DNA from 3 places in the Leptolyngbya sp. DQ-M1 genome. Region 3 is predicted to be linked to each of the others. Evidence: predicted binding sites of a transcription regulator. Region 3 holds the regulator's gene; each other region holds the start of a gene.
The links. Region 3 encodes NtcA, which controls nitrogen genes in cyanobacteria. Its sites were predicted from a motif close to TTTGTANNNNNNNNTACAAA; they were not measured.
Positions count from the first base shown of each region.

Region 1 (9,963 bases), on a different contig from region 3:
GAGTTGCGTAGCAACCTGACAAGCAATTTCTTTGCCATCGTTGTAGATAATGCCAGCTTTCGGCACAAGCAAAAACCTATCCTAAACAATCAGGAAACATCTAATTCTAAAATCGAGGATACGCTTTCTTGGTGCGTTCTTTCTTTTTCTTGGCTTGCTCTTGGGCATATTCGACTTCCTTGAGCTTCTTCAGGATGCGGCTGAAATACTCCTGCATATAGGATTCCAGCGTTGTCATCTCTTGCGGATTGAGATTCAAGATTTGATAAGTTTCATCCATCGGAGCCACGAGCGGTCTTCCGGTTGCGACCACTTCAGTAAATGCCAGCCGATCGGCAATATTCCAAGTCCACTGGAAGAATTGAGCAATGCGACGGGTGGCTCTAACGACTCCAATCGGCGTTTTTGTCACTCGCGCTTCTTTACCGGAGAGACGTTCACAAAGCTTAATAATTTCGTCGGCGCTCCAAGCTTTTGAACCAACGACGGGAAGAGTTTTGCTGATCGACTCCGGCACTTTGAGGCATTGCACAGCGAATTTGGCAATATCGATCGTGTCCATGTAAGCAGTTGGGGCGGTACTGCCCATGACCCAAACGCCTTGCCCTTCTAGAATTGGGATGGCGTATTGTCCGATTAATCCCTGTAAGAATCCACAAGGGCGCAAAATTGTATAGTCTAATCCTGACTCTGCTAAAAACTTTTCAGTGCAGGTCTTAATTTCCATTAAGGGAACGTTGGGAAATTTTTCAGCATCCAAAATAGAAAGAAAAATATAGCGATCGACCCCTGCTGCTTTCGTCGCTTGAATTAAGTTAACTTTGCCTATCCAGTCGATTTGCCTGATGCTAAGCGAATCGGTTGCGCGAGCCGTTGCAGCATCAATCACTGCTGTCACTCCTTCTAGCGCCGCAGGTAAGGTTTCTGGATAGCACAAGTTCCCGGTGACAAGCTCGGCTCCCCATTCCTTGAGAAAGGCCGCTCTTCTGGAACTACGGACGAGACAGCGTACCTTATATCCCTCATCCAAGGCGCGGCGAGTAATCTGTCTTCCCAAGGTACCCGTGGCACCTACAATCAATACGCTCATGAGGAGTTTGTGACAAAATGTTAACTTTTCGATAAATTCTATCAGAAATCTCGCATTGAAAGCACGATAAGGGCGATCGAGTTTTGAGATCCAGAATCGAGCATTCCTTATCGTAGCGTAGGTAAAGGAATGTATCGGTTTTCTTTGAGCGGGTTAAAACTCTCATTTATTCTAGAGAGCTAAGTACGCTACTCTGAAAGTATCTACGATCGTAGCAGGCTACGTTCTCGAATTTCTATGGCAAATCCTAATCTTGTGACACCGGATGCTGACCAATGCAGTGATCAGCATCCGGTGAACTTAGACCATATTCGCTCTCTGCACCGCGACCTTCTGAGTGTGGAAAAGTCTCAGCGAATGGCAGAATTCTTTAGCTTACTGGGGGATGCCAATCGATTGAGGATTCTCTCAGCGCTATCCATTCAAGAAATTTGCGTCTGTGATCTTGCTGCTGCGGTGAAGATGTCAGAATCTGCGGTTTCGCATCAATTAAGGGCGTTACGATCGATGCGGTTAGTGGGATATCGGAAACAGGGTCGTAATGTCTATTACTCGCTCAAAGATCATCATGTGTTTAATCTTTACCGCGAGGTTGCCGAGCATTTAGATGAAGAAGAGTGAGGGAAACGGCTCCATCACTCTCGCTTCGTGTGATTACTCTTCGCCGCCCTGAAGTCTGAGAAGCAAAAAGCCCAGCGACAACCCAACCAAAATCAGGGTAAACGCCAGGATTGCGGTGTTAAAAATCTCTCCAGCCATTGTGTCAATTCTCCTGTTAAACAGCGATCGAGTTCGGTTGTCGAAGTTCGTTTTTGAAATTTGAAACCGTTCATAAGTATTGTAAAGCAGTTCAGTCACGGGTTTTTCATCACGTTTTCTATGACTCGTTTAATTATTCCAATCGGCGACCCTGCGGGAATCGGTGCAGAAGTTATTCTTAAGGCACTGGCTGATCCGACGATCGCTGAAAGTGCCGATCTTACCATCGTTGGAAATCGCAATTATCTCCATGAAATCCACGATTGCCTCAGTACCTTATGTTCTGACTTAACGAACCCAAAAGACCTCAAAATTCTGCACCTTGATAGTCTAGGAACGATCACACTCGGCACAGGGGATGCCTATAGTGGCGAAGCCAGTTTTCGGTGTTTAGAAACCGCAATTGATCGAACCTTGGCGGGTGAGTTTGACGGCATCGTTACGGCTCCGATCGCCAAATCTGCCTGGAAAGCCGCAGGTCACGTTTACCCCGGACAGACCGAACTTTTAGCCGAAAAAGCAGGAGTCGATCGCTACGGCATGATGTTTGTGGCTCGATCTCCTTACACCGATTGGACATTACGTACTCTTTTGGCAACCACGCACATTCCACTGCGGCAGGTTGCGGATGCCCTTACACCGAATGGATTAACGCGCAAATTGGAACTTTTGATCGAATGTCTTGAACACGCATTTGGAATTGCCCAGCCGCGAATTGCGATCGCTGGACTAAATCCCCACAGTGGCGAACAAGGACAACTTGGACGCGAAGAAATCGATTGGATCTTGACTTGGCTGGACGAGATGCGCGATCGATTTCCTCACGTTCAACTGGATGGATTGCTGCCGCCGGATACGATGTGGGTCAAACCGGGTCAGGCTTGGTTTGGGAGCGCTCCGGTGACAGCTCATGATGCGTATCTGGCGCTGTATCACGATCAAGGCTTAATTCCCGTGAAGTTAATGGCGTTCGATCGTGCCGTCAACACGTCGATTGGATTGCCGTTTGTACGAACTTCACCCGATCATGGGACTGCGTTTGATATTGCGGGTAAAGGAATTGCTGATGCAACTAGCATGAAAGCCGCAATCAAACTTGCGGTTGAACTGGTGCAGCGTCGAGCATATTTCACTTCAGCCGAAATAATATAATCTATGAATGATTTTCAATCTATGAATGATTTTCATAGGTTGTAAGCACTCAGGTCTGGCTGAAAAGCCGGGTTTTCGTTTCAAAGAGCAGATTTAGTGCAGAAGCAAATGTCATAAATTGCTGACATTAGTAACAGTTCTTACATTTTTGACTCAGAAATGAGGTAGAAAATAATTCAGTATATCTCACTACAAAGTACGCTGTTTGAAGGAGACAGATAGCGCTAAACTTTGGATATCTTTTTAGTTAGTCCCTATACGCTAGTTAGGTTGATATCTTCGACACCCAGATTTCTCAGGAAGGTAGACCCATGCTTCAGACCGTACAGTATTCGCTTGAAATGATTCAAGACGAAGTACGCCAATTGATCGATCGCGGCGTTATTAGCAAACAACAGCCGATTTACACCCTTTGTAAGCATATTCCAGCTCGTGAGTGGATGCGCTTTGAAGCCGAGTTAGAGCGTTATGATTTTCTGCTGCGCGATCGCATTAGCGATCTAATCTGTCAGGAATGCTGGGATAACGATTAGGAAGAGCGGGGAGAAAATTCGTTCAGCCTTCTCCCCACTCTCCGCTCCCTACTGCCGGATTCCAGTAAAGACCTTCTCAGCGCTGCCCGTCATATACAGCCTGTTATCGACTGCCCACTCAATTTGCAAACAACCACCGGGCAACTCAATCGTGACGCGACGATCGCATTTTTGATTCAGTACAGCCGCAACCAGCGAGGCACAAGCTCCGGTTCCGCAAGCTAAGGTAATTCCGGCTCCGCGCTCCCAGACTCGCATTTTAAGGTAGTCCGATCGCACCACTTCAATAAACTCGGTATTGGTACGCTGCGGGAAAACAGGATGGTTTTCAAACAGGGTGCCAATTTTTTCAAGCTCGAGCGCGGCAACATCGTCCACGAATGTAATGCAGTGGGGGTTTCCCATACTGACACAAGTGACATTCCAAACTTGCCCTGCCACTTCGAGCGGCTGATTAATTACTTTTTGATCTGGAGCCGCGATCGTCGTCGGAATTTCTCCTGCCAATAAACGCGGTTCTCCCATATCCACCGTAACTTGACCATCGGCTTCAAACTTCGGGGTCATTACCCCTGCTAAAGTGTGAATGCGGTATTTGGGTTGAGATTTTCCGGTTTCTGCAACTTCCAAATCTGCCAGGAACCGCCCCAAACAGCGGATGCCATTTCCACACATCTCTGGCTCTGAACCATCGGAATTAAAGATTCGCATTGTGTAATCGGTGCCATCTTGACCCGGAAGCGCGAAAATCACGCCGTCTGCTCCGATGCCAAAATGTCGATCGCACCACCTTACCGCATCTTCAGGAGTCAGTTTCGGCTGATCGGACGTGCGATTGTCGATCAAAATAAAATCGTTGCCCAGCCCGTGATATTTCGTAAATTCAATCGTCATGATGATCGGTTACAAGAATGTGTAGGATTTGGTGAATTAAGGCACTCTAGTAGGTTAGAACGGTTTCGATCGAGGACTTCCCCCAATGAGTATTGAACTAGATACCGGATTGCCAAGCACTCGTCAGATTCAGACGATTATCCGCGAAGAAAAAGAGATCGAAATGAAACTTTCGACTGGAGATTTGCTTACCGGAAAGGTACGTTGGCAAGACCCCCATTGTATCTGCATCATCGATCACTATGATCAGCCGACAATCGTCTGGAGACAGTCGATCGTGTTTATCAAGCCTAAACTCTAAAAATCACGCCGAGCCAGGGGCAATCCGGCTCCTGGTTTTTGCTTAGAATCTGCGTTTTCGCGATCGATATTTCTCAAGAAACGACAGAATTCCTGCTGCTAACTGCTCCGGATATTCTTCATGCAGCCCAAGCGATCCGGGCATTCGATACACTTGCACCCCAGAGAAATGCGCCAATATCTCAACCTCTTGCCGGGATTTTGGGGGCATCTCTTCACCGACCACCATCATCGCGGGCACCGGAAGCGGCTGAAACCAATTCAACCAATCTTGGCGCGATCGTACTCGATCCAGTCCCCCCGTCACGAATGCAGCAGAGGCAAACCGCGCTCCTTTTTGCTGGGTCGTCTTCCACTTGCGATCGATCAAGTCAGGGGTGATATTTTCCTTCTTTGCGAAAACGTGCCGCCCATACATCCAGCTTAAAAGGCCGCGAGTCGTATTTAAAGAATAAAGAAATTGCCCAATCAGCGGCAATCCGATCAGCCGTTGCAGCAGGCGATACGCCCAACGGTGCTCTCCCATCGCAGTCGGTAAAGGGCCGCGCCAAGTCGGACAGACCAACACAACCCATTCCCAAGGCGGCTGCCGCTGGGCTAACTCCATCACATATCCCGCTGCATGTCCCGCTGCGATCACAACCACAGGCTCGGAAAACATCGTCTGCACAAAACTCCGCAAACAGGTTTCATACAAAGCAGGGGTGTATTGCATTGCAGGACGCGACGAATCGCCAAATCCGATCCAATCGATCGCATACACCTGATATTCGTCTGCCAACTGCTTTGCTAAACCCCGCATTTCCGATCGACTAGACACTGAACTCAGCGCCGGAAGTAATAAGATCGGCTTACCTTCCCCCAGCACTTCGTACACCAGCGTCAGCGGCTTGCCTTTCCAACTCCATTTATGTTCTCGAATCGTACCGCCAATTCCGTCTAGCGGCTCGATCGTAGAAATAGGAGAATCTTGGCTCATGTGAACTTCCTCGGCCTGGGCATCAGTTTTATCCAGTCCCTCATTGTGCAACAAAACCTTATCCTGCAACAAAAAAGGTAGTCTATGGTATCCGCGAACTACGGATTTTACGGTCAGGAATACGGAGCATGACGGCAAATGAAATATGAACACGAATCTAAAGTTGCGATCGCTGCTGCAAAACAAGCTGCTGTTCTTTGTGAGTCAGTCCGCCGATCAGTGAATTTTGTAAGTCTAGATAAGCCGGATCGCTCTCCGGTAACGATCGCGGATTTTGCGGCTCAAGCAATTATTTGCCACCAACTTCATCAAGCCTTTCCACAAGACCCGATCGTTGCAGAAGAGAGCGCTGCGCTTCTCTACCAATCAGCCTCACAGTTAACAAAGGTGACTGAAGCTGTGCAAGCGTTAATTCCAGATGCAATGCCTGAGCAGGTTGCAGCCTGGATTGACTTAGGTCAAGGAAAAGTCGGAGAACGATTTTGGACGCTTGACCCGATCGATGGCACGAAAGGGTTTCTCAGAGGAGCTCAGTATGCGATTGCGATCGCGCTAATTGAATCTGGAGAAGTGAAACTGGGCGCGATCGCTTGTCCTGCTTTTGAAGAAGGCTGCATCTTTACAGCAATCCGGGGGCAAGGAGCACAAAGACTTTCACTCCAGACTAGACAGTCACAAGCGCTCAAGGTTTTGAACGATCAAACCTCTTTCCAATTTCGTTTAGCCGAAAGTGTAGAAACGAGTCACGGCGATCCAGAACGGCAGCGATCGATTGCTCAAGCTGTCGGGCTAACTGCATCTTCTTTGCAAATGGACAGTCAAGCCAAATATGGTGCGATCGCTTCGGGTCATGCCGCACTTTATTTACGATTGCCTTGGTCACAAAATCCAGACTATCGCGAAAACATTTGGGATCATGCAGCAGGCGCAATCATTGTAGAAGAAGCAGGGGGGCGCGTCAGTAATATGCACGGTAAACCGTTGAATTTTTCAACCAATGCTCAGTTGATTGAGAATCGTGGCATCGTGGCGAGTCAAGGAGAAATTCATGATGCGGTGTTGGCAGCGATCGCAGCAAATGCCGCAGCAGATATATAGCTCACATTATGATTATGAATTGCTAAGACCAAGAAATAATATGTTGATGAAAGGTGGTTAATCAGTAATATTCAATTTCTATAAGTATAGAGATCCGATCAATATTTCCGTAAAATTTTCAACCGCCAAACAGCAATTTTTGCATCTCTATTTTGTTTAAGTAAAGATGCTGAGGTTTCGATAAAGATTAGGTGGAAACACTGGAAAATTATGCAGAGATGGTAGAGACTTGTCTCAGCTAACTTTCAGAAGAGACTTGATATGAGCTAGGAGTGATGTCAGTCTCCGATCGTAGCTGTTCTCTAACTAGAAACCTGATTTAAAGCTTGCCGTGCTGTTGTTGTAGCGCCCTAATGCTGTGAGGTGCATGATTTTATGAGTAGTTCAAATTGTCGGTTTTGTGGCTCTGCGCTGCATCACACGTTCGTCGATTTGGGAATGTCACCGCTCTGTCAAACCCATATCACTCCAGAGCAATTAAACGAGATGGAACCCTTCTATCCACTGCATACTTATGTTTGTGACAATTGCTTTCTGGTTCAACTACAAGAGTTTGTCAGCCCCCAAGACATCTTTACTGAGTACGCTTATTTCTCATCCTATGTTGATGCGCTGTTAAAAAACGCCAGCAATTACAGCGATTTAATGGTAGAGCGGTTTGGCTTAAATTCCCAAAGTAAAGTGGTTGAAATCGCCAGCAACGATGGTTATCTCCTGCAATACTTTGTGAAAAAGGGCATCCCAGTGTTGGGAGTTGAGCCTGCGGTGAATGTCTCCCAAGTTGCAAAAGACAAGGGAATTCCGGTTGTTAACAAGTTCTTTGGAGTACAAACTGCAACCGAGCTTGCAGCCGATGGTAAAGCAGATTTGCTGTTGGGTAACAATGTTTTAGCGCACGTTCCCGACATCAATGATTTTGTGGGCGGGATGAAGCTCATGCTGAAGCCCGACGGTGTGATCACGATGGAGTTTCCCCATCTGATGCGCCTGATGGAAGAGAACCAGTTTGATACAATCTATCACGAACATTTCTCGTATCTATCGTTCATGGCAGTGCAGCGCATTTTTGCCCATCACGGTCTGACATTGTTCGATGTGCAGGAGATTCCGATTCACGGTGGATCTCTCCGGATTTACGCTCGTCATACAGAGGACACCTCGAAGCCTGTGGGCGATCGCGTCATCGAACTGCTAGAGCGGGAGAAAGCAGCAGGATTTGACAAGCTTGAGACCTATGCTCACTTCACAGAGCAAGTCAAAGAAACCAAGCGGAGGCTGCTAGAGTTCCTGATTACGGCAAAGCAAAAAGGGAAAACGATCGCAGGCTACGGTGCGCCCGGAAAAGGCAACACCTTGCTCAACTACTGTGGCATTCGCACCGATTTTCTCGATTACACAGTCGATCGCAATCCTTACAAGCAGAACAAGTTCACTCCTGGAACTCACATTCCTATCTACTCTCCAGAGAAGATTCGAGAAACCAAGCCAGACTATCTGTTGATTCTGCCTTGGAACGTCAAAGACGAGATTATGGAGCAAGTCTCCTACATTCGTGAATGGGGCGGTCAGTTCGTGGTTCCTATCCCTGAAGTTAAAATCTACGCCTAGTCATGGCGCTGCCAGTCTTGTGTTCTCGATGATGTAACTTGCTGCTAATGTTGCGGAGACTGATGTATGAGTGGAATAAGTAGTGTAGGCGCGAGCCTTAATCAAGAGCGATTAATGAGTAATCAAACTAAGATCCAGCCCAAAACTCAACTTCGAGCAAAAGACATCATTGCTGAAGACCTAGACTATATCTGTGGCAACCTTACTGAAGAGTTTGGCACGATGGCAGGCAAAAACTTGCTGATCACAGGCGGTGCGGGTTTTCTAGGCTATTACTTTGTGCAATCGGTTCTGCACTGGAATCAAAAGCACGAGCCAGACCAACAGATTCCTTTGACCGTTTATGACAACTATTCGCGAGGCGTACCTGCTTGGCTAACGGATCTCAAAGATGATCCAACTCTAACGCTGCTCAAGCACGATATGACGCAGCCATTACCCTCGGATATGGGTGATTTTCAATACATTATTCATGCGGCTTCGATCGCATCTCCTACGTTCTACCGTAGAGACCCGATCGGCACAATGGATGCCAATGTGAATGGACTCCGCAACCTGCTGGAATACTTTAAAAATCAACGAGATCAAGGCAAAGAAGTCGGTGGCTTTTTGTTCTTCTCTAGTAGCGAGATCTACGGCGATCCCACACCAGAGAACATTCCCACACCCGAAGACTATCGCGGCAATGTGTCCTGTACTGGGCCTCGCGCCTGCTATGACGAGGCGAAGCGCTACGGTGAAACGCTGTGTGTGAACTTCGCTCAGCAATATAATCTACCGATTAAATCAGCCCGCCCATTTAACAACTACGGCCCTGGATTAAAGATTACCGATCGTCGCTTGCTCCCCGACTTTGCGCGTGACATCTTCAGCGGTCGGGACATTACAATGCTGTCTGATGGTTCACCAAAGCGCACATTCTGCTATTCTGCAGACTCGATCACAGGCTACTACAAGGTCTTAGTCAAAGGTCATGCGGGTGAAGCGTATAACATCGGAATCGAAACGCCTGAGATTTCTGTTGCAGAACTTGCAGAAAAAGTGGTTGCAATCTCCAAAGAATTGTTTGGGTACGAAGGTAAAGTCGTTCGTAAGATTAGTGAAGACAAAGACTATTTGGTAGACAATCCGAATCGTCGCTGTCCGGTGGTTGAAAAAGCTCGAACTCATCTGGGTTACAATCCGACCATTTCGATCGATGAAGGACTTCGACGATCGCTGATCTGGTATCAAGACAACCAAGAAGCGGAGGACGCATAATGCAAGTTTCGATCATTGGAACGGGTTATGTTGGCTTGGTTTCGGGCGTTTGCTTTGCTGAGAAAGGGCATCAAGTGTACTGTGTTGATGTGGATCAATCCAAGGTTGATTTGATTAATCAGGGCATTTCTCCTTTCTATGAGCCTGGACTGAACGAACTGTTAGAGCGCAACATTAACACTCGCCTCAAAGCAACCACTGATTTTCGGCAAGCGATTCTTGAAACGGAGCTTTCTTTGATCGCAGTTGGAACTCCTTTCGACGGCAAAGAAGTTGATCTCACTTACGTA
Region 1 is NZ_JAMPLJ010000007.1:101,582-111,544, reverse strand. It holds gene NC981_RS20235 (NAD(+) kinase) at 1-66, opposite strand, end outside; gene NC981_RS20230 (SDR family oxidoreductase) at 107-1,090, opposite strand; gene NC981_RS20225 (metalloregulator ArsR/SmtB family transcription factor) at 1,328-1,711, shown strand; gene petM (cytochrome b6-f complex subunit PetM) at 1,745-1,849, opposite strand; gene pdxA (4-hydroxythreonine-4-phosphate dehydrogenase PdxA) at 1,970-3,001, shown strand; gene NC981_RS20210 (DUF4327 family protein) at 3,313-3,534, shown strand; gene dapF (diaminopimelate epimerase) at 3,583-4,428, opposite strand; gene NC981_RS20200 (RNA-binding protein hfq) at 4,514-4,729, shown strand; gene NC981_RS20195 (alpha/beta hydrolase) at 4,772-5,707, opposite strand; gene NC981_RS20190 (inositol monophosphatase family protein) at 5,846-6,805, shown strand; gene NC981_RS20185 (class I SAM-dependent methyltransferase) at 7,181-8,413, shown strand; gene NC981_RS20180 (NAD-dependent epimerase/dehydratase family protein) at 8,528-9,673, shown strand; gene NC981_RS20175 (UDP-glucose/GDP-mannose dehydrogenase family protein) at 9,673-9,963, shown strand, end outside.
Region 1: NC981_RS20210 (DUF4327 family protein) is a predicted target of NtcA. The motif match lies at 3,178-3,197, and genes of this name have one in related genera.

Region 2 (9,963 bases), on a different contig from region 3:
AGATTCTACAGCGCGAGAAAAAATTTGCAGCTTCTTTTCGATTCGCTTCCGTTCTGTGACATCTCGCCCAATTCCCATCCCGCCAATTAATTCATCGTGACGAAATAGAAGCTTTCCGTTCACTTCAAGATGAATTTCTGTGCCGCGTGAAGTCATTAGCACAAATTCAAAATCCCGGAGTTCGCCTGTTTCTACCAAATTGGCGAAGGCTTGCGTTGTTCTATCCCGGTGCGGTGGAGAGACAAATTCTAAATACGATCGCCCGATAATTTCTTCTTGCGAACATCCCAGCAGTTTTTGACCATATGAATTTACATAGGTCAATCGTCCTTCTAAGTCCACGGTGTAAACCATGTCGTTAGCAGTTTCAACATATGCTCGGAACAGTTCTTCCGATTGGCTCAGGCTAATCTCCACAGAACCAATACGGAGAAGTTTGTCGGGAAGTGTGTGATTTGTCATTTCCACAAAATTACCAGGCTGAGGTGAGGAGCAAGAATCAGAACTGATTTGAATCGCGAACGAAAATTAACAATAACTTGCAAAGGAATCAAAGGATGCTAGACAAAGGTCATTCATCTTATCGCCTGTGCAGGCAAACGACGAAACAATATTGAATCCACTTAAACAGAGGCTGACCTTCTAGATCGGGTATTCTAAACGGCTTTGAAAGACAATTCAATTTCTGAAATCCTCATAGAAGTTTGTACCATGACCGCAAAACATAAAGCAGAGTTTATACGGATCATTCTTTGGGTAGATTTTCTAATTTGTTAAAAACAAGTAAGTAGTTTTACAAGAAATCACGAAAAATACGCAAATCGGCTGGAGCAATTCCCAGAGTGCGAATGATGCAGTCTAGAATAGAAGCCTGACGGAACGAATGCCCGGAGTCGCCTGATAATGCAGTGCCGCTCAGCGAGTAAAATTTGCCTGCGTTTTGTTGATGTTACCGCCAGATTTTCGACAGTTTTTTATTCAGTTTCTATGAAAGCCTTAATAGGGGCATCCCTTCCAGAATTAACCGAGTGGGTCAGAGAGCAGCAGCAGCCTGCCTATCGAGGACAGCAGCTCCATCAATGGATTTATCAGCGAGGAGCACGATCGCTGTCTGAGATTTCTGTATTCCCGAAACAATGGCGCTCCGATATGGCAGATTGGGCGATCGGGCGATCGGAAATTTATCATCAGGCGAAATCGATCGATGGCACCGTAAAATTCCTATTGCGCTTGAGTGACGGTCAGATTGTCGAAACAGTCGGCATTCCTAGCGATAAGCGCCTGACCGTGTGTGTCTCGTCTCAAGTGGGCTGTCCGATGGCGTGTGATTTTTGCGCGACTGGGAAAGGCGGCTTTGAGCGCAACCTGGAACGCCATGAAATTGTGGATCAGGTTCTCACGGTGCAGGAAGTGTTTCAACAGCGCGTCAGCAACATTGTCTTCATGGGCATGGGTGAGCCCCTGTTGAATGTCGAGAATGTACTGAGCGCGGTGCGATCGATGAATGAAGATATTGGCATTGGTCGGCGCTTTATCACGATTTCCACAGTAGGCATTCCCGGTAGGATTCGTAAACTTGCGGATCACCACCTTCAAGCAACACTAGCAGTGAGCTTGCACGCCTCGAATCAAGCGGTCAGAGAACGCCTGATTCCGAGTGCGCGTCAGTATCCCTTAGAAGCACTCTTAGATGAGTGCCGCGAGTACGTGAAGCTGACCGGGCGGCGGGTGACGTTTGAATATATCTTGCTGGCGGGTGTGAACGATTGTCGTGATCATGCGATCGAGCTTGCGGATCATCTGCGTGGATTTCAGAGTCACGTCAATCTGATTCCGTACAATCCGATCAGTGAAGCCGATTATCAAAGACCGGATCAGCGCCGGATTACTCAGTTTGTGAATGCGTTGAAAGACCGGAATATTGCGGTGAGCGTTCGTAAAACACGCGGTTTAGAAGCGGATGCAGCCTGTGGTCAACTCCGAGCTTCCTTTGCAGGAGTTTAAAGGTTGAAAGTCCTCAATTGAAAGTCCTCACATTTTGAGGACTTTCAAAAGAATTTATCGACGCGCGTAGATGCCCGGTGCATAAGCTTCGATTACTCTGCCTGTTCTAGAGCAAGTAATCATCAAATAATCGCACTGGGCACACTGCGTCCGCGTCAATTGATCAGGTTCAATTTGAATTCGCTCGGCATGATCACCACAGTTCGGGCACCGAACAGCTTGAATGACTTGCATTTTAAATTCCTCGATACGATCGCTAAATCAAAACATTAATAATTTGAGCTTTGAGCGGCTGATGTTCGCTTAACAGTTGTAGTGATTGCTACTAAATTTGCGACGACTTCGCAGACTGTTGTGACGAATTACTTCATATTATTAGCGGTAAAAAGCTCAGCCGCTTCAAATCTCATACTTATTTTAGAGTCGGCAAATCGAGGGATCACCTATCTACAGGGTGATCCCCGGCTTGATGAGCGTTTCAATTTAGCTAAAAAGGGCTGCTTAAATATCTTACTTTCTTTAAAGAAAGTAGCGTAATAACTCTATAATCTTGAGCAATTTCCATTAACAGGAATCAGTATTTTTGCTGTAGAATTTCTCAGTTCTGTATTCTTTTTATGGTGCTGAACATTCCTGTGTTGCGACAGACTGTGGCTCAACAATCACTTGTTTAATCCCAGAAATCCGAATGATCTGGCTTACGGCTAATTTTGCTCGATCGTTAGCTTTGCTTAAAATTCCATCAGCACAAGCCGCGAGCTGAATCTTTTTAAGCGCTTCTTCTTGAGCTAATTTCTGTAAGCTGGGGGCAACATCTGGCCCTAATCCGAGAAGCCCACGATTGTAGTCGTACACGCTCGATCGCGTCACATCGATCTTTTTGTCTAGAATCTTGGGTGCAGGTAGCTGCAATCGAACCGTATCACCCGTAATTTTCACATCTTGAGCGGTTAGCCCACTTAGATCAACGCCTGCTCGAACCTCCCCTCGCGCGATGTACAACAGCTTTGTCGTCCCAATCACCATGCCTGCGATCGTTGCATCCTGCTGCGTCGGCACCACTGCCTCCATTGTGAATACAGCCGTTGTCAGTTCGCTCACTTGCCGAACCTGCTGAATCACCACCGATCGAGTTTCGACTTTGGGTTCTGGCGGCTTGGCATTCATTAACGATTTAAGCTGAGCGAAAAACTGATCGCCCGATCGCAAGAATCCAGTAACGAGAACAGCACTCAACATGAGTCCGCTTCCCGCTAACATCCAGCTAATATTTTTGAACACGCTGCCCGCTCCTGACTTGTGGCGATCTCTTTTTCGCATCGTCTAATTCAAATATCTCTAGCTTAGAACAAGCTTACTATTTCAAAATTGAGCGACTTAGTGAAGACTGAATTAGAATTTGGTAATAAATTTAGTGAATTAAGCCCTTACTGAGAGTTATGACGAGCGTTTTTGTCAATTCAGCTTCAATGACGGCGGGGGGCACGACTCTTGAGAAAACCAGTCAAACGACTCGCCAAACCTATCCGAACTACAAGGTAATCGTTCTGGACGACGATTTCAACACATTTGAGCACGTCGCCAAATGCCTGATGCAGTATATTCCAAAAATGACCAGCGATCGCGCCTGGAAGCTGACCAATCAAGTGCATTTTGAAGGACAAGCGATCGTCTGGACAGGCCCACTAGAACAAGCGGAACTCTATCATATGCAGTTAACTGTCGAGGGCTTAACGATGGCTCCCTTGGAGCAAGCATGAAAAATAAACCGGGGCGGCTGGTGCTGACGCATTCGACCTACATTCCGGGGTTGATTGCAATGCTTGAGAAGCTAATCCAGGTGGAGGGAATCCAGACCGTTACGCCAGCGGTAATCGGGTCGGTGCGCTCTCATTCTCCCCAGTTTAAGCTCAAAATTTCTGTGCCCATCAGGGGCGGGTTCAAGGCGATTGCGCGTCAAGGTAAATCAGTTCAAGAGGTTTTCATTCTCACGACGCTGAACCAAGATCAGCTTGAAAGCGCGATCGCCTTGCTGAACGGGAAGTAACCGCTCGCTCAAGTCACTATTCCGCTTGCTGTTGAGTCGAGGCGATTCGATGTAGCGGTAGGCTCAGCGCGCAGGAGAAGGTGAGGAGGTAGGAAATTACGCCTGTCCACTTGAGGCTCAGCATACAAACCTCCCAATCTGGGCAAATCCATTTCTGTGCCCCAATCGCGACGCAATGTACAATCCAATAGGCAAACGCCATCGAAAATAGAACCTGATCGGCAATATCAGCGTCTTCTGTCTCTGCTTGCTTTTTATTGCACAAAACATAGAGTCCGAGGACGCTGGCAAAGAACGAAGCAAGGTTCAAATAGTCGTGCCAATTTGAATGAGCCATAGTGCGGGTATAAGACGGGTTTAAGTCATGAATCAGTCTAAAGGATGAAACGTCTACTACTCTAGAAAGTCTTACAAATAGCAATAATGAAAGCAATTTTTTAACAAAACTACAGATAGAAATCGATCGTTTTTTTGCATGAATTTGCCCCTAATTTACCATCCTAATTACGTTGCACCGTTGCCGCGGGATCATCGCTTTCCAATGGAGAAATTTAAGAAACTTTACGAGATGCTTCTAAATGATCGAGTCGCTGATCCCGCACAATTTCACCGTCCTGAATGTCCACCACAAACTTGGCTCGAACTCGTTCATGCGTCCGAATATGTCAGCGCTTACTGCTCTGGAACCCTTGATGCGAAGGCGCAGCGGCGCATCGGTTTACCCTGGAGTCCTGAATTGGTGAATCGGACTTGTACCGCAGTCGGAGGAACAATTCTCACTGCCAAACTTGCTCTGCAATATGGTTTAGCTTGTAATACTGCGGGTGGAACTCATCATGCTTTTCCCGATTATGGGTCGGGATTTTGTATTTTTAACGATTTAGCGATCGCCTCTCGTGTCTTACAGAAATTAGGCCTAGTTAGAAGAATTTTAATTGTCGATTTAGATGTGCATCAAGGCGATGGTACGGCATTTATCTTTCAATCTGATCCAAGTGTTTTTACATTCTCTATGCACTGCGAAATTAACTTTCCTGGAACAAAACAGCAAAGTGATTTAGATGTTCCGTTAGCAGAAGGCATGGAAGACGATGAATACTTACAAACCTTGGCAGAATATTTACCCGATTTACTATCTGAAATCAACCCAGATTTAGTGCTGTATGACGCAGGCGTTGATCCGCATTGGGGCGATCGTTTAGGCAAACTCGCACTTACAGATTCAGGCTTATATCGTCGGGAGATGCAAGTTTTAACCACCTGCGTTTCGCAAGGCTATCCGGTTGCTTGTGTGATTGGAGGCGGATATGCCGAAGACATGGATGCGCTCGTTTATCGGCATTCGATCGTGCATCGGGCGGCGAGCGATGTCTTTCGACAATACCGTTTGTAGGGTGTTGAGGAATGGGTCGATCGCAGATTGAAGCATTCCTCAACACCCTATACGCCAATGATGATGCCTTCAAATTACAGAGCGCTTCTTCCAGTTGTTGTGCTTACCATTGCTACCATCGCGGCTCCGCCAACGAGCGCATTTTCCGCGCCTGTTCCCACCTCCCCAGTGCAAGAATTTTCCTTCTCCCGAATGGGTATTGGCGGAATCCAACTGGGAATGAAAGCCTCTGAAGTGCAGCGTAGGCTGGGTAAGCCATTGAACATGAAAGCAGAGAAGTCTCCTTGTTGTGGGGTACTGCTGCGCTGGCAGTATGCAGAGTTTGAAGTCCGGTTGGAAGTACCAGAAGGAGCCAATCAAGCGCGCAACGCATCGGTCTATTCCATCTCAACCCGGAGCGCCAAAGTTGCCACACTAGAAGATGTTCGAGTGGGCGATCGTCGCAGTAAAGTCACGCAAGTGTATGGAACACCCAGCACGACGATTCAGGACAGAATCTTTTACAGCAATGATGCGAACGCTTCGCTATTGATGCTTCGATTGAAGAACGATCGTGTTGTAGAGATCATTGCAAACACTCAGCTAAATTAATGCAAGTAGGTAGACAGAATGGGTTACCGCGTTTCGGCTACGCTCAACGCTCAAAAGCCAGATCACTGTAGGCTGAGCGCAGCCGAAGCCCAAACCCAATGCGGAACTTAATTTTGTTCATCTACCTATTAAATCTGTAAACAATAAAACCGGGGTTTGCAAAAGCTTTCCCCGGTTTTATATTGGGTTGAGTTTTTTGCCCTAGCTAACTGCCGCAGGCGACTCAAACTTGTAACCGACACCCCGAACCGTTTGAATCAAAGCAGGCTGGCTCGTATCAATCTCGATCTTTTTGCGTATCTGTCCGATATGGACATCCACTACTCGCTGATCGCCGACGTACTCGTAATCCCAAACTTCCTGAATCAATTCCGCCCGTCGCCAAACTCGTCCGGGATGCGCCGCTAAAAAGTGCAGCAAATCGAACTCTAGCGCGGTTAGGGGCACAATTTCATCATTCAGCTTCACTTCGCGCCGTACCGGATCAATGACCAATCCCCCAAAAGCGAGACATTGCTGCTCGGCAGTGGTCACAATCCGTTGACGTTTGAGAATTGCGCCAACTCGACCACCTAGCTCCACCAAGCTAAACGGTTTCGTGATGTAATCATCTGCTCCCTGAGCGAACCCACGTACCTTATCTGCCTCATCTGTCCGGCTGGTCAGCATCAAGACAAAAACATTGGTGCGGCTTTGCATCTCCTGGCAGAGCGAGTAGCCGTTCGCATCCGGTAGATTTACGTCTAGGATGACGAGATCCGGATTGAACTGCTCAAAAATTTGCATCGCGGATTTGCCATCTTCGGCAGATTCCATTTGATAACTTTGCTTGGTAAGGAAGCGATGAACGAGATTCCGAATTGCCGGATCATCATCCACGACGAGTATCTTGGCTGGAGCCATGACCATAACCTTGCGTTAAAAGTAAATTGAGAAGGGAGCGATCGGGCGTTTAAGAAAAAATTCCTATTTCTGTTTTACACAGAAGAAATTTGTCATCAGCATTAGTATGCCTTAGCTTTTGATTAGAATATCCTGGTTTGATAAAGTTTCCGCAATTTTACGGTCGAATCTAAACTAGAAGTAGGGAATACGCACATTGATTACAGCGCGGCGATCGCGCTTTACTAGAGAAAGCGGTGATCCAGTTGGATCAGAAAACTTATCTCCAAGTCGGGAACACATCGTCTACACTCTAGTTGTAATCCCCAATGCAGCTAGGTTACTTTGGTAGAGAAGGTGGAGTAACAAGCCCATGAGTGCCCAAAGCCCGTATGAAAAGTTAGGCGTTTCTGAAGGTGCGACGTTTGAAGAGATTCAGACGGCTCGTGCCCGTTTGGTTGAAGAATTATCAGGTGATCAGCGAAAAATCGCAGAAGTGGAAGCAGCATATGATTCTGTGCTGATGGAGCGACTTCGATTGCGCCAAGAAGGCAAGATCAAAGTGCCCGACCGCATTCGATTTCCAGAGAAATTAGTGCAAGCGACTCCGACTGAAACTCCCGCTCCAGCCTCAAAATCGAACCAGTGGTTGATGAGCTTGATTGATCAGCCGAGCACTCAGGATATCGCGTTTCCTGGGGTGGCAATGGTGGGACTAGGCGCGCTTGTATATCTTTATCCCACTGATCAGGTGCTGCAAGTTTCGATGGCGCTGGCGACGGGAACAGCGTTGTATTTTCTCTTCCGCAAAGAGCGGAAGTTAGGGCGAGCGGTGCTGCTAGGGGTAGCGGGCTTGTTGCTGGGGTTTGCGATCGGTGGAGTTGCCTATACGCTGTTGCAGCCCTCTGTACCGATGCTGCCCCCGAACGAAATTTTTATCAGTTTGGTAACTTTTCTGGTTTTATGGGTGGTCAGTAGCTTTACCAAGTAATTTCTGATGGCGGCTGAGCAATTCCAGAGAAGCGATTTTAATTGGCAAATCCAACAGTTTTTTCGGCGGGTGGGCGAGTGGATTGAATTACGATTTCCACAGGTTCAGCCTCCAAATTTGCCCAATGCGCCAAATTGGTGGTTCCCGTCTTGGTGGCTAGAGGCAGGTTTTTGGGTGCTTGTCAGTTTGGCTGTCGCTTGGTTGGGATTTCAAATCTATCTCTGGGTTCGCGCTTATCTAAATCGAAATCAAGCTGAGATTGCGAAGTTTTTCGATCGCACCGCTTCCCAGCCTGAAAAAGAGCGGACGATCGCAGGCTGGGTAAAGTCTGCTCAGGAATTTCAACAGCAGGGAAATTACCGAGAAGCATCTAGGGCGCTTTATATGGCGATGCTGCAACGGTTGAATGAGACGAAGCTGATTGCAATCGACAAAAGCCGTACCGATCGCGAATATTCCCGGCTGGTGCAACTACTGCCTCAAGCTGAGTCGTATCAAATGTTACTTGAAACTCACGAGTTGCTTTGTTTTAGCGATACGCCAATTTCAGCGGAAATGTTCGATCGAGTCCAACGCGCCTATGGCAACATTGAACGCGCAACGGTTGATATGGCAAAAATGGCGTGATGAAAAAACTCGATCGACGTTTGGTTTTCGGGCTGCTTGCGCTTGCTGTGATCATCAGCTTAACCCTGTTTATCGCACCCAGAAGCAACCGAATTACCAGCGGCTCTACGTTCAGCCGTTCCCCGGATGGCTACGGGGCTTGGTATGCCTATATGCAGCGTCAGGGAACTCCGGTTGAGCGGTGGCGGAAAACAATCCGTGAGATTGAGCAAATTTCGGGCACGGGAAACACAATGATCCAGGTTGATCCCTCTGGGCTTGGAATGGCGAATCCCGATTTGAACTGGATCGATCGCGGCAATACTTGGATTGTTCTAGGCGGACGCGATCTAGCAGCAACTGAGGCGGGATTTTCCACGCAGCACGAGAGCGATCGAGGCTTGGTAAAAATTGAGACTTCTAGACGACTGACGAGCGATAAAGGAATTAAACGATTGTTGGGCGATCGCTTTGGATCGCTCGTTTGGGAAGAACCCAAGGGAAAAGGTCGAATTATTTATGCCGTAACGCCTTTTTTAGCGGCTAATGCGTATCAAGATGAGCCAGGAAATTTTCCGTTTCTGGCGCAATTAGTAACTGGAAAAAAGATTTGGATTGATGAATACCTGCACGGCTACCGCGACGAAACTGCCAAAACTGAAAGTCGGCAAAGTTGGTTAGGGTACTTGCTCGGAACGCCTCTATCGGTTGTACTTTTGCAGGCGATCGGGCTCTCGATCGTGCTGGTTTGGGCAAAGAATCGCAGGTTTGGACAGGCACAGCCGATTGAAGCCTCTCGTGTGAATGATAGCGAGGCGTATACGCAAGCTCTAGCAAGTGTGTTGTACAAAGCGGGACGGAGTGAGTTTGTTGTGGATGTGGTTGGGCGTGAAGAGCAATTGCAGATCCAGCGATCGTTAGGACTTGGAGGGGTGTTGGTCGATCGAGAAGTGTTGATCAAGGCGTGGGTGGAGCAAACCGGAAGACCTGCCGCAGAACTGGCGCAACTTTTTCCAGAGAAACAGCGATTGAGTGAGCAAGAGTTAATCAAATGGCTAGCTCACCTAAAAGAGATCAGGCAGAGCTTCCCCTGGAGTTGAGAAGTTTTAACAAAACCCTGCAAGATTGTTACGAAATACGAAGTCTGAGAAGTCAACAGAAAGATCAAGATAAGCTTGCGACAGCTTTTGATCCGTTCTTGAAAGAATTGCCAGAGCTTCAATATGCGTGTTTTACTGCTGTATCCAGTGTTTCCTCAAAGTTTTTGGTCATTTGAAAAAGCGTTAGAGCTTGTGGGCAGGAAAGCGATGCTGCCGCCGCTTGGACTGATTACAGTGGCAGCAATTCTGCCGCAAGACTGGGAATTTAGGCTGGTCGATCGCAATGTTCGCGAGGTGACTGAGGCAGACTGGGACTGGGCAGAGCTGGTGATTCTGTCGGCAATGATTG
Region 2 is NZ_JAMPLJ010000001.1:419,454-429,416, forward strand. It holds gene NC981_RS02010 (PAS domain S-box protein) at 1-462, opposite strand, end outside; gene rlmN (23S rRNA (adenine(2503)-C(2))-methyltransferase RlmN) at 988-2,004, shown strand; gene NC981_RS02020 (replication restart DNA helicase PriA) at 2,059-2,238, opposite strand; gene NC981_RS02025 (DUF4230 domain-containing protein) at 2,620-3,324, opposite strand; gene clpS (ATP-dependent Clp protease adapter ClpS) at 3,444-3,764, shown strand; gene NC981_RS02035 (DUF2103 domain-containing protein) at 3,761-4,051, shown strand; gene NC981_RS02040 (hypothetical protein) at 4,068-4,388, opposite strand; gene NC981_RS02045 (histone deacetylase) at 4,527-5,444, shown strand; gene NC981_RS02050 (hypothetical protein) at 5,508-6,035, shown strand; gene NC981_RS02055 (response regulator transcription factor) at 6,237-6,938, opposite strand; gene NC981_RS02060 (CPP1-like family protein) at 7,291-7,908, shown strand; gene NC981_RS02065 (DUF4129 domain-containing protein) at 7,915-8,535, shown strand; gene NC981_RS02070 (DUF4350 domain-containing protein) at 8,535-9,614, shown strand; gene NC981_RS02075 (DUF4070 domain-containing protein) at 9,738-9,963, shown strand, end outside.
Region 2: NC981_RS02020 (replication restart DNA helicase PriA) is a predicted target of NtcA. The motif match lies at 2,314-2,333, and genes of this name have one in related genera.

Region 3 (9,963 bases):
GAAACGGAATCGGATAGCGCTTAAGAATGTTCTGCCAGGTAAAAAAACTAATCGGTTTGCGAATCGTGAAATAGTTTGCGAGATAAACCTGCAACGTCACTAACGCATAAGGCTCCTGATGTAGGTAGATAAAATCGGGATTGAGCTTGCGGAGTAGATTTACAAAGAACGATCGATAACTATGCAGAGGAATGCTGCCTGAGCGCCAAACTGGAATGCTGATAATCTGTCCGCGAAAATCTTTCCAGCGCTCGATCTTGCGCCGAATGCCGTATTCATCTTTCCAATTTTCAGGCATGACGATCGTGAGTTCCCAGCCGGTTTGCTGCTCAATCTCAGCGTAAAACTGTTGAACCACAGAGACTGTACAAGAATGATTCACGATCAAAAGCTTCATAGATTGCACCGCAGGACATTAAAGAACTAATCGGCAGGCTGATAAGCGGGAGCTTGCTTGATTTTGTGCCATTTGTAATAGGTACTCCACTTCAAGGCACGACGATCGCGCCAGAGTGCCGGAAGATTTTGCTGAATTTCGCGAACAATCCAACTTGCCCCAAATTCACTCTTGATCTTGTGCTGACGACAATAAGCCCAATGTTTGTAAACGTAGAGCAAGATTCTCAGGGGAACGCTGAACACCATCATCGCCGAAGGTTCGTTATAAATCGCAGCAAAACACTTGTTCCGGCAGTTGTTTCTCAGCGCGACTAAGTTATTTCGTCCGATCGGGGACTTATAGTGAATCACACAAGCATCCGGTAGATAAACCACATAAAAGCCGCGATCGAGCATTCGCTTACAAAATTCGGGTTCTTCATAATACGCGGCGAACATTTCCCGATAGCCTCCTAATTCGAGAAACAAGTCTCGTCGCAGCAGGCTACCGTAGCCTACAAAAGTCGGAGCATAACAACGATACTCGATTGCCAAAGGTTGACCCGGCAAGAGTTTTCCGGTTTCGTCGCTTTGAGACAGCGCGACTGCTCCCACTTCAGGACTAATCTTCAACACCGTTAAGGCGTTGTCAACACTCTCCGCGCTCAACAGTTGAGCATCATCATCGAGATACAGCAAATAAGGCGCTTTCGCTCGTTCTGCAAGTTCGTTGCGGGTGGCAGGGATACCCTTATTGTTTTCATGCCGAAAGACTTGTAATCGATCGACCAAAATCGGATCGATCGCTGGAAGCACCCGATCGACGATCGGCGCTTCTGAGGCATCATCAATCAGCAGAATCTCAAACTCAACGTGCTGCAGCAAGGTAAGAGAATTCAGGCAGCGAATCACATCATCAGGACGATTACGACTGGCAACACAGACTGAGAGCGCTGGAGAGGTAGAATTCATCATCAGGCGAATCGCGTCAACTCCTTAAAATTTGAAGTGATAGTGGGCATCTGTCATCTGCCCGAGGATAGGACAGCTTTCTTCTAAACAAAATAAAATTTAACTGCATCAATTGAAAGATACGATCGCACGGGTCGAATCGTATACTAAGAGAGCAATTTACAATCGTTTACTCTTGGGCATCGATCTTCGCAGCTACGTTTATATCGATCGCTTGCAGTCGCAGCACGCAGCTTATCTGGGAACCGAGGCGCTAGGATTTCTGCCACTTCCCGGTGACGCTTCATTATGGATTGAAATCACGCCTGGAATTGAAATCAATCGCATCATGGATGTGGCACTGAAAGCGGCAGTGGTGCGTCCGGGAGTGCAGATGGTCGAGCGGTTATATGGAGTCCTCGAAATTCACGCGAGCAATCAAGGCGAAGTGAATGCGGCGGGGCGAGCAATTCTGGCGGCGCTGAATGTGCAGAAACAGGATTGTCTGCGACCGCGTGTGATCTCCAGCCAGATTATCCGCAATATTGATGCTCACCATACGCAACTGATTAACCGAACGCGGCGCGGCAATATGATTTTGGCAGGACAAACGCTGTATGTGTTTGAAGTAGAACCAGCGGCATATGCCGCTTTAGCTGCAAACGAAGCCGAAAAAGCGGCGTTCATTAATATTCTGCAAATCTCAGCCGTGGGCAGTTTTGGACGCTTGTATCTAGGCGGTGAAGAGCGCGACATCATCGCCGCATCGAAGGCAGTGATCGAGACGATGGAAAATCTGCCGGGACGAGAACACTACAGCGATCGTAAGGAGTAAAGCGATCGTGGCGGTGATGGCACATTTGATGACGCTGCATAAGGGCGCGGTGATTTGGTCGGAGTGGCGATCGCGCTATCCGACGATCGAGCCGGATTTAAGCGATGCGGATTTAGATGAGATTGAGTTGCGCGGCGCAAACTTACGAGGAGCGAATTTTAGTCGCTCTAGATTGTGCTGGGCAGTGCTGAATGAAGCAGAGTTGAACGCGGCAAAATTTAATAAAGCAGTGCTTCAGAAAACTGAATTTATGCACGCGACATTACAGCACGCCCAATTTGTGGATGCGAACTTAGTTGGAGCAGATTTTCGCCACGCTAATCTAACCGATGCCAATTTCATCGGAGCAGATCTCAAAGGGGCGAATTTTAATGATGCAGATCTGATTCGGGCGAATTTGATTGGCACAGAGTTACGGGGGGCGAAATTTAAGCGATCGGATCTTACAGGTGCAGACTTGCGGCGATCGGATTTAAGCAATGCGATTTTGATTCAGGCAAACTTAGCCGAAGCCAATTTGAGCGATGCAAATTTAGTTGAGGCGGAATTAAGCGGAGCGCATTTTTATCGATCGACCTTCCACAAAGCCAATTTAAAGTTCGCTCACTTTAGCGGGAGTTACTTATTTGGGGCAGATTTCACGGGTGCTGACTTGTCGGGAGCTGACTTGTCCTGGGCAAATTTGGGCAAGGCAAATTTTACTGGGGCAACTTTAGCCGGCACGAATCTCAGAGGTGCAAATTTGGCGGGTGCGGTTTTGCCCGCTAGATTAAGTCGATGACGCGATCGCCCTGCCATCGTCTTTTTCAGGTAAACGGGTACTCTGGAGGTAAAATTCCTTCGTTCTCTCCGCATGAAAAACTGGTGGCAGCAAATCCAAGCGAAAATTCAGGTCATTCCAGAAGCAAAACCAGAAGAATCGATTCTTCTGCGAGTCCTCACTCAGTCGCTTGTCAGCGTGGGAATTTTGGCGACAGATTTGGCTGCGGAAACTCAGTTGAGCGTGTGGGCAATTCCCTTAAGCGCGATCGGAGCCTACTGGAGTTGGCATCGACGACGCAAGAAAAATACAGGGTTTAAATTCCTGTTGGCGATCGCAATGACGATCGTGCTGTTTAGTTTTTTTGGCAGGATGCTCGGTGGTGCTCAGAACGGTGATAATCGGCTGCTGCTGGCAGAGTTTCTGATTCAGATCCAAGTGCTGCACAGCTTTGATTTGCCACGCCGCAAGGATTTGGGCTATTCGATGATGATTGGGCTAGTGCTGCTGTCGGTGGCAAGTACGCTGAGTCAGACGATGCTGTTTGGCGCAATGCTGCTGGTATTCTTGGCGATCGCGCTCCCGGTACTGATGCTCGATTATTGTTCGCGCTTGGGCGTAGATGTGGTCAAGTTAGAGCGCACCAGCTTTAAGAAAATCAATTTTCGAGTGCTGCCTGCGATTTTTGCGATCGTGCTGGCATTGGGATTGGTGATTTTTGCGCTGATGCCGCGACTTCCTGGCTATCAGTTACGTATATTTCCGGTCAGTTCTCCGGTGAGCGTTCAGGAGCGATTTAATAACCGAGTGATTACCAATCCGGGCATGGGTCAGAGTCGAGATCCGCGTGTGGGAATGCGATCGGGGAGCGGAAAAGGCGCAGGGCAAAGCCAAGATCCGGATGACCTGTCTTATGGTGGATTTGGCGACAAGATTAGCCAAAACGTGCGGCATCCATTAAAGCCGCGAGTCATTATGCGGGTGCGATCGCAGATCGAAGGCTTTTGGCGGGTGATGGCTTTCGATCGCTACACAGGGCAGGGTTGGGAAGTGTCGCGCAACGACAAGACGCAGACAGTTAAACGCTCACCTTGGTCATATCGGTTCTTTCTGCCGACTCCGGTGACGATCGGCAAAACACGCGAAGTGGTGCAGACCTACACGATTATTGCCCCAATGCCGAATCTAATTCCGGCGCTTTCAAGGGCGAGAGAAATCTATTTCCCGACCGATGAAATTGCGATCGACCCCGAAGCAGGATTACGTGCGCCGATCGAGTTAAGCGATGGCATTACTTATACCGTGGTGTCGGATGTGCCGTATCGCGATCGCACGTTGCTGCGGCTGTATTCGTCCAGAGCGCAGTATCCAAAAGAGAGTCCACACTTACAGATTCCAGCGGGAATTGCTCAGAATGTCGCTAAAGAAACGAAGCGAATCCTGGCAACTTCTGAACAGCCGATCGAGTCCGATTATGAAAAGGCGCTTTATCTGGGGCAGTATTTGAAGCAGCGTTATCAGGTTCGGCAAGACCTGGATTTGCTGAAGCCGGGTGAAGATCTCGTCGAGGCATTTTTGCAAAATCAAGGCGGCGATCGCGATCATTTTTCTACGACACTGACGATGATGCTGCGATCGATTGGCATTCCGGCGCGATTAGTAGCGGGATATGCGCCCGGAGAATTTAATCCCTTCACCGGACTGTACATTGTGAAGAATACCGATGCTTACGCGATTACAGAAGTCTTCGTGCCACGCATGGGATGGTTCACGATCGACCCGATTCCGGGACGTGAACTGATTCCGCCTTCGATCGAGGAATATCAGCCCTTTAGTCTGCTGCAGCGATTTTGGAACTGGGTCGCGGGATGGCTACCTCTGCCTGTAACGGCTTGGATCAGCGAAGTAATTCGGACGATCGGGAGCGCGATCGGCTGGTTTTTGGCGCTGTTTACTCAAGGATTAGGTGGATTCTTGACCGCGTGTTTACTAATGATTAGCACTGCCTTGCTGGTTTGGCTGTGTGGTCAAGGCTGGAAAAAATGGCGAACTTACCAGCGGTTGCAGAAGCTTGCACCGATGGAGCGGCTTTATCAGCAAATGCTGTCTCGCCTCGAAGCGCAAGGCACTCGTAAATCTTCAGCAGATACGCCGCTAGAATATGCCCGACGAGCAAAAACCATGCGGACTCAAGAGCAAGCAGGTGCGATCGAAGACATTTCCCAAGCGTATGTGAAGTGGCGCTACGGACGAGAAAAACCTGAAATTGAAGCGCTGCGGCATCAGTTGAAGAGACTAAAACCTCAGCGAAAGTAAATGAGTAAGCCTGTGCCAAAGGCAACACCATTGGCAGTATTCATTTCGCATAGCAACCGTCTCGACCTCAGCAGCACAAAGGAATCCGCTCGAATGGGTGCAAGTGACACTATCGCCATCCGATTCGAGTTACGGTACAATCTTCCAAAATTATTCAGCCCTGAGAGGGAGAATCTAAGCGTGCCGAAAAAAACACGCTCGAAAGTAGAAAATTCCCAGAGATTTTCAGGATCACGGCTAAAATGTAGCGCAGTGTACAAAAAGCATTCGGTGACTCAGTTTTAGTGGTCTAAAGTCATCAATTGTTTACAAAGCTCGATCGCTGACCGGCTTGTAAACTCATCCAGCACTCGACACGACAAGGAAAGAAATGGTTGTGACCAAGGATAGACCGCTTGCAGCAATGTTCCGTCAGATTGGAGGAAGTGCATATCCTCCCGTGATTGAAACGTTTGAACGGGGCAAAACAATCTTCTTTCCCGGAGATCCGGCAGAACGAGTGTATTTTCTGGTCAAGGGTGCCGTCAAACTGTCGCGGGTATACGAAGCAGGCGAAGAAATTACGGTGGCGCTGCTGAGAGAAAATAGCGTATTCGGGGTGCTGTCACTGATTACCGGACAAAGAGCCGATCGCTTTTATCACGCCGTTGCCTTTACCCCGGTTGAGTTGCTTTCGATCCCGATCGAGCAAGTCGAGAAAGCACTGAAGGAAAACCCCGAACTTTCGATGCTGATGCTCAAAGGCTTGTCCTCGCGGATTTTGCAAACCGAGATGATGATCGAAACCTTAGCGCACCGGGATATGGGATCGCGATTGGTGAGCTTTTTGCTGATTCTCTGCCGCGATTTTGGAGTCCCATCGCAAGAGGGAATCATGATTGACCTCAAACTCTCGCATCAAGCGATCGCTGAAGCGATCGGTTCGACTCGCGTGACGGTGACGCGCTTACTGGGAGATTTGCGTCAGGACAAAATGATTTCGATTCACAAGAAAAAAATCACCGTTCACAACCCGGTAACGCTAAGTCAGCAGTTTACCTAATTGGACTAGAATTCTTTCCTTGAAGACCCGCCCGAAGTATAAATCGAACAGGCATAATGATAGGCGGATCTAGAATTGCCTTGCCAGTGTAAAAGTGCTGGTCTAAGGATCTCTTGGGAGTCTTATGTCCGATGTCGGGCTGATTTTAATTCTGGTGGTGTTGGTGTTGGGTGGAGTGATCGCAACAGTGGGTGATCGCTTGGGAACTCGTGTGGGAAAAGCGCGGCTTAGCTTGTTTAATCTTCGTCCGAAGCAAACCGCGGTCGTAGTCACCATTTTGACCGGAACGCTGATTTCTGCCTCAACTTTAGGAGTGCTGCTGCTGGCAAGTAAAACCTTTCGCGAAATGCTGCTGAACTTTGGGCGAATCCAAACCGAGCTGCGCGATCGCGGACGCGATTTGGAAAAAGCTGCCACCGATCTGAAGGCGACCGATGCTCAGAAAGCGCAAGTCGAGAAACAACTCACAGAAGCTCGATCGGAACGCGCCCAAGTTGAGGAACAGCTAAAGCGAATCAATGCCGATCTGAAAACTTCAATCGATCGCCAACGGGAAACCAATGCTCAACTCCGCACCACCGAAGCGCAGCGTGATCTCACGCGTCGTCAACTGGTCGCGGTGTCTGGTCAAGCATTAAAACTCCGCAGCGATATCAATCAACTGCAGTCGGAACAAAAGACCCTGATTACGCAGCGCGATCAGGTCAAGCAGCAGATCGCCGAGCGCGATGCAGAGATTGCCGAACGCACGAAACTGATTGAACAGCGCGATCGTGAGATTAATGAGCGCGATCAGGTGATTGGGCAGCGTGAGACGGATCTGAAGCGATTAGAGGCACAACGAGCCAGCCTAACTGCGACACTGCAGCAAATTGAACGGGATGTCGAGCTAATTCGCAGCGGCGATCTGGCGATTTATCGGACACAAGTGTTGTCTTCTGGCGTGGTGCGCGTAGGAAATTCGGAAGGTGCGAAAGCAGCGATCGATCAACTCCTGCAATATGCAAATCGTTCTGCGGTTGAGGCACTGCGGCTCGGACGAGATGATCTGCAAATTGTGCAGATTCGGACGACGGAAGTTGAAAGTTTGATTCAACAAATCAGGAATGGTCAAGATTATCTGGTTCGGGTACAAGCCCTCGCAAACTATGTCAAAGGCGAAAACAAACCCGTGTTTGTTTACATGAGTGCAGTCCCCAATCGGGTTGTGTTTTCTGCGGGAGAGACGATCGCTGCCCAAACGATCGATCCCTCCAAGCTTGCACCGCAGGACTTCCAACGGTCGATTCAAGAACTGCTTGCTGTTTCTAATACTCGCGCTCGTGTCGCTGGCGTTTTGAACGACAACATTCAAATCGAAAAACTGCTTACATTAGGATCATTCATTGACCAGCTGCGGCGCTATCCCACTCCGGTTGAACTGCGAGCGATCGCATCGGATACCACATACACGGCTGGGCCGCTCAAAATAGAATTAGTGGCAGTTCAAAACGGACAAGTGGTGCTGAGAGCATCGAGCTAACATATCCAGCGAATAGGGGAGTAGAGACGCAGCATGGCGGAACAGCCAGTAATTCTGGGGTTTGATCCAGGGCGGCAAAAGTGTGGATTAGCGGTCATGGGGGTCGATCGCCGCCTCTACTATCATGAAGTGATCAGCGCCGAAAGCACGATCGCGACGATTCAAGGCTTGCGGGAGCGGTATCCGATTTCGCTATTAGTGATGGGGGATCAGACTTCCTCAAAAGATTGGAAGCTCAAGATTGCGAATGAATTAAGTGAGCCGCTGCGGATTATTACGGTGGATGAGCGCAATAGTTCCTTAGAAGCTCGCGATCGCTATTGGCAGCTTTATCCGCCAGAAGGGTTGAATCGGTTGATCCCGCAAGGAATGCGAACGCCGCCGAGAGCGATCGATGATATTGTGGCGATTTTGCTGATCGAACGGTATTTAGAACGCTTGGTGAGCTAAGGGATCGATTCATCGCCTAGACGGGCTTGAGTGAATTGTTCTAGCACTGCCTGACGCAACAATCGCTGTGGCATGAATCCCTGAGTCAAAATGAAGTCGTGAAACTTTTGGGAGTCAAATTTCTCGCCGAGTTGTTGTTCGACATCTTTGCGAAGCTGCATCAGGCGTTGATAGCCATAGAAGTAAGAGGGAGCGTGTCCGGGAAGCCGGACGGTATAGCGATCGATTTCCTGCTGAGCGAAGAACTTTGAGTAGCCTGCCTCTTCGGTGAGAACGCGCAGTGCTTCGGTCGTCGAGATTTTACCTAAATGCAGTTCGGGTTCCAAGAAGGCACGCGCCGCCCGCAATAGCTGAAATTGTAGGGAGATAAACTGCCCTTCGATCGGCATGAACGGTAGGGTAATCGCTTCGGCGTAGAGTGCCCAGCCTTCGTGGTTGGCGGGGTTGTAGCCGAACTTCGATCGAGCCTCAGAAATGCCTTGATCTTGAATCGTGGTGAACTGGAGGTCGTGTCCGGGTCTGCCTTCGTGAGCAGTGAGCGTCCAGGAAACGGCGGCATAGGTGAAGTCGTTGTAGGTACGGGGTTGGGGGTCTGGTTTTAGGAGGGGAATGATGAAGGTTCCAGCCGTTTTGCTTGAAGCTTTGGGAGCATGGTATTGCGGAACGGGAAAAATGGCGTTTTCACGATCAGTGGTGAGCCGAATGGTTAAGGGGCGTTTCGGGAGCGTGACTAATTTTTCACGCTGAATGATGGCTTCGATTTCCTTTTGGCGTTTCTGATAGTGCGGCAGAATTTGATCGCTCGGTAATTGCTCTTGCTTGAGAGCGCGGATTACGTCGCCATAGTCTTTTGCCTGAAAGCCTTTTTGTCTGGCGATTTGTGGAGCAAGCACGTTCATTTCTTGTTGAATGGCGGCAAAGGCAGAATGGGCATTTTGCAGGAGTTCGTCGATCGGGATTTCAACTCCTCGTTCTGCGAGTTCTGCTGCATAAAGTTCGCTCGGTAAGCGGAAGCTGGTTCTGGCTTTGGGTAGAATTTCTTGCCGAACAAAGTTTGTATATTCGGTTAATTGTGCTTTTAGTTTGGTGTAACTTGATTGATCGATTTTCTGTTGTTCGATGCGTTGCTTGATTTGTTCGAGTTGAATGGCTGTATTTGCTAAATCTTTTTCAAGCTGCGATTTTTCGGGAAAGAAAACGTTTTCTTGCGTCATGCTCTCTCGCATTCTTTGAATCGCCATCGTCGCGATCGCAGTTGTATTTTCTCCGCTAATTCGCTTTAATTGCTTGGTTAAATCGCGCTTGTTGAGATCATCAATGCTGCGGTTAATTTCTCTAGCTAAATTCACATAAGGCAAACGGTATCGTCGATCGAGTTGAATCGATCGCAATTCCTCGTTTGCTGATTGAATCAGAATTTCTAGATCAAGTTTGACCGATGGCTCAGTTTCCTGCTTTCGCTTTGTCTGAAGTGTTGCAACTGCGTCATTTAAGTTTCGCTCGTAGCATTGCACATAGTTTGTATCTAGTTTCAGCAGCGATTGGCTGAGTGTGGGTTGATCTGTGCAGTTTGATTCTGATTCAGCTTTGATTAGAAGGTTTGTATTTTCATTGCTTCTTGTGATCCAGTTAGGTTTTGCCGATGCGATCGGTTCTGAAATGGAGTGGATCGCGATCGCGACCATGAACGATGCGATCGCCAGCAAAAC
Region 3 is NZ_JAMPLJ010000005.1:287,156-297,118, reverse strand. It holds gene NC981_RS17850 (glycosyltransferase) at 1-397, opposite strand, end outside; gene NC981_RS17845 (glycosyltransferase) at 424-1,350, opposite strand; gene NC981_RS17840 (hypothetical protein) at 1,526-2,164, shown strand; gene NC981_RS17835 (pentapeptide repeat-containing protein) at 2,181-2,945, shown strand; gene NC981_RS17830 (DUF3488 and DUF4129 domain-containing transglutaminase family protein) at 3,018-5,240, shown strand; gene ntcA (global nitrogen regulator NtcA) at 5,611-6,282, shown strand; gene NC981_RS17820 (DUF3084 domain-containing protein) at 6,407-7,804, shown strand; gene NC981_RS17815 (pre-16S rRNA-processing nuclease YqgF) at 7,838-8,254, shown strand; gene NC981_RS17810 (DUF885 domain-containing protein) at 8,251-9,963, opposite strand, start outside.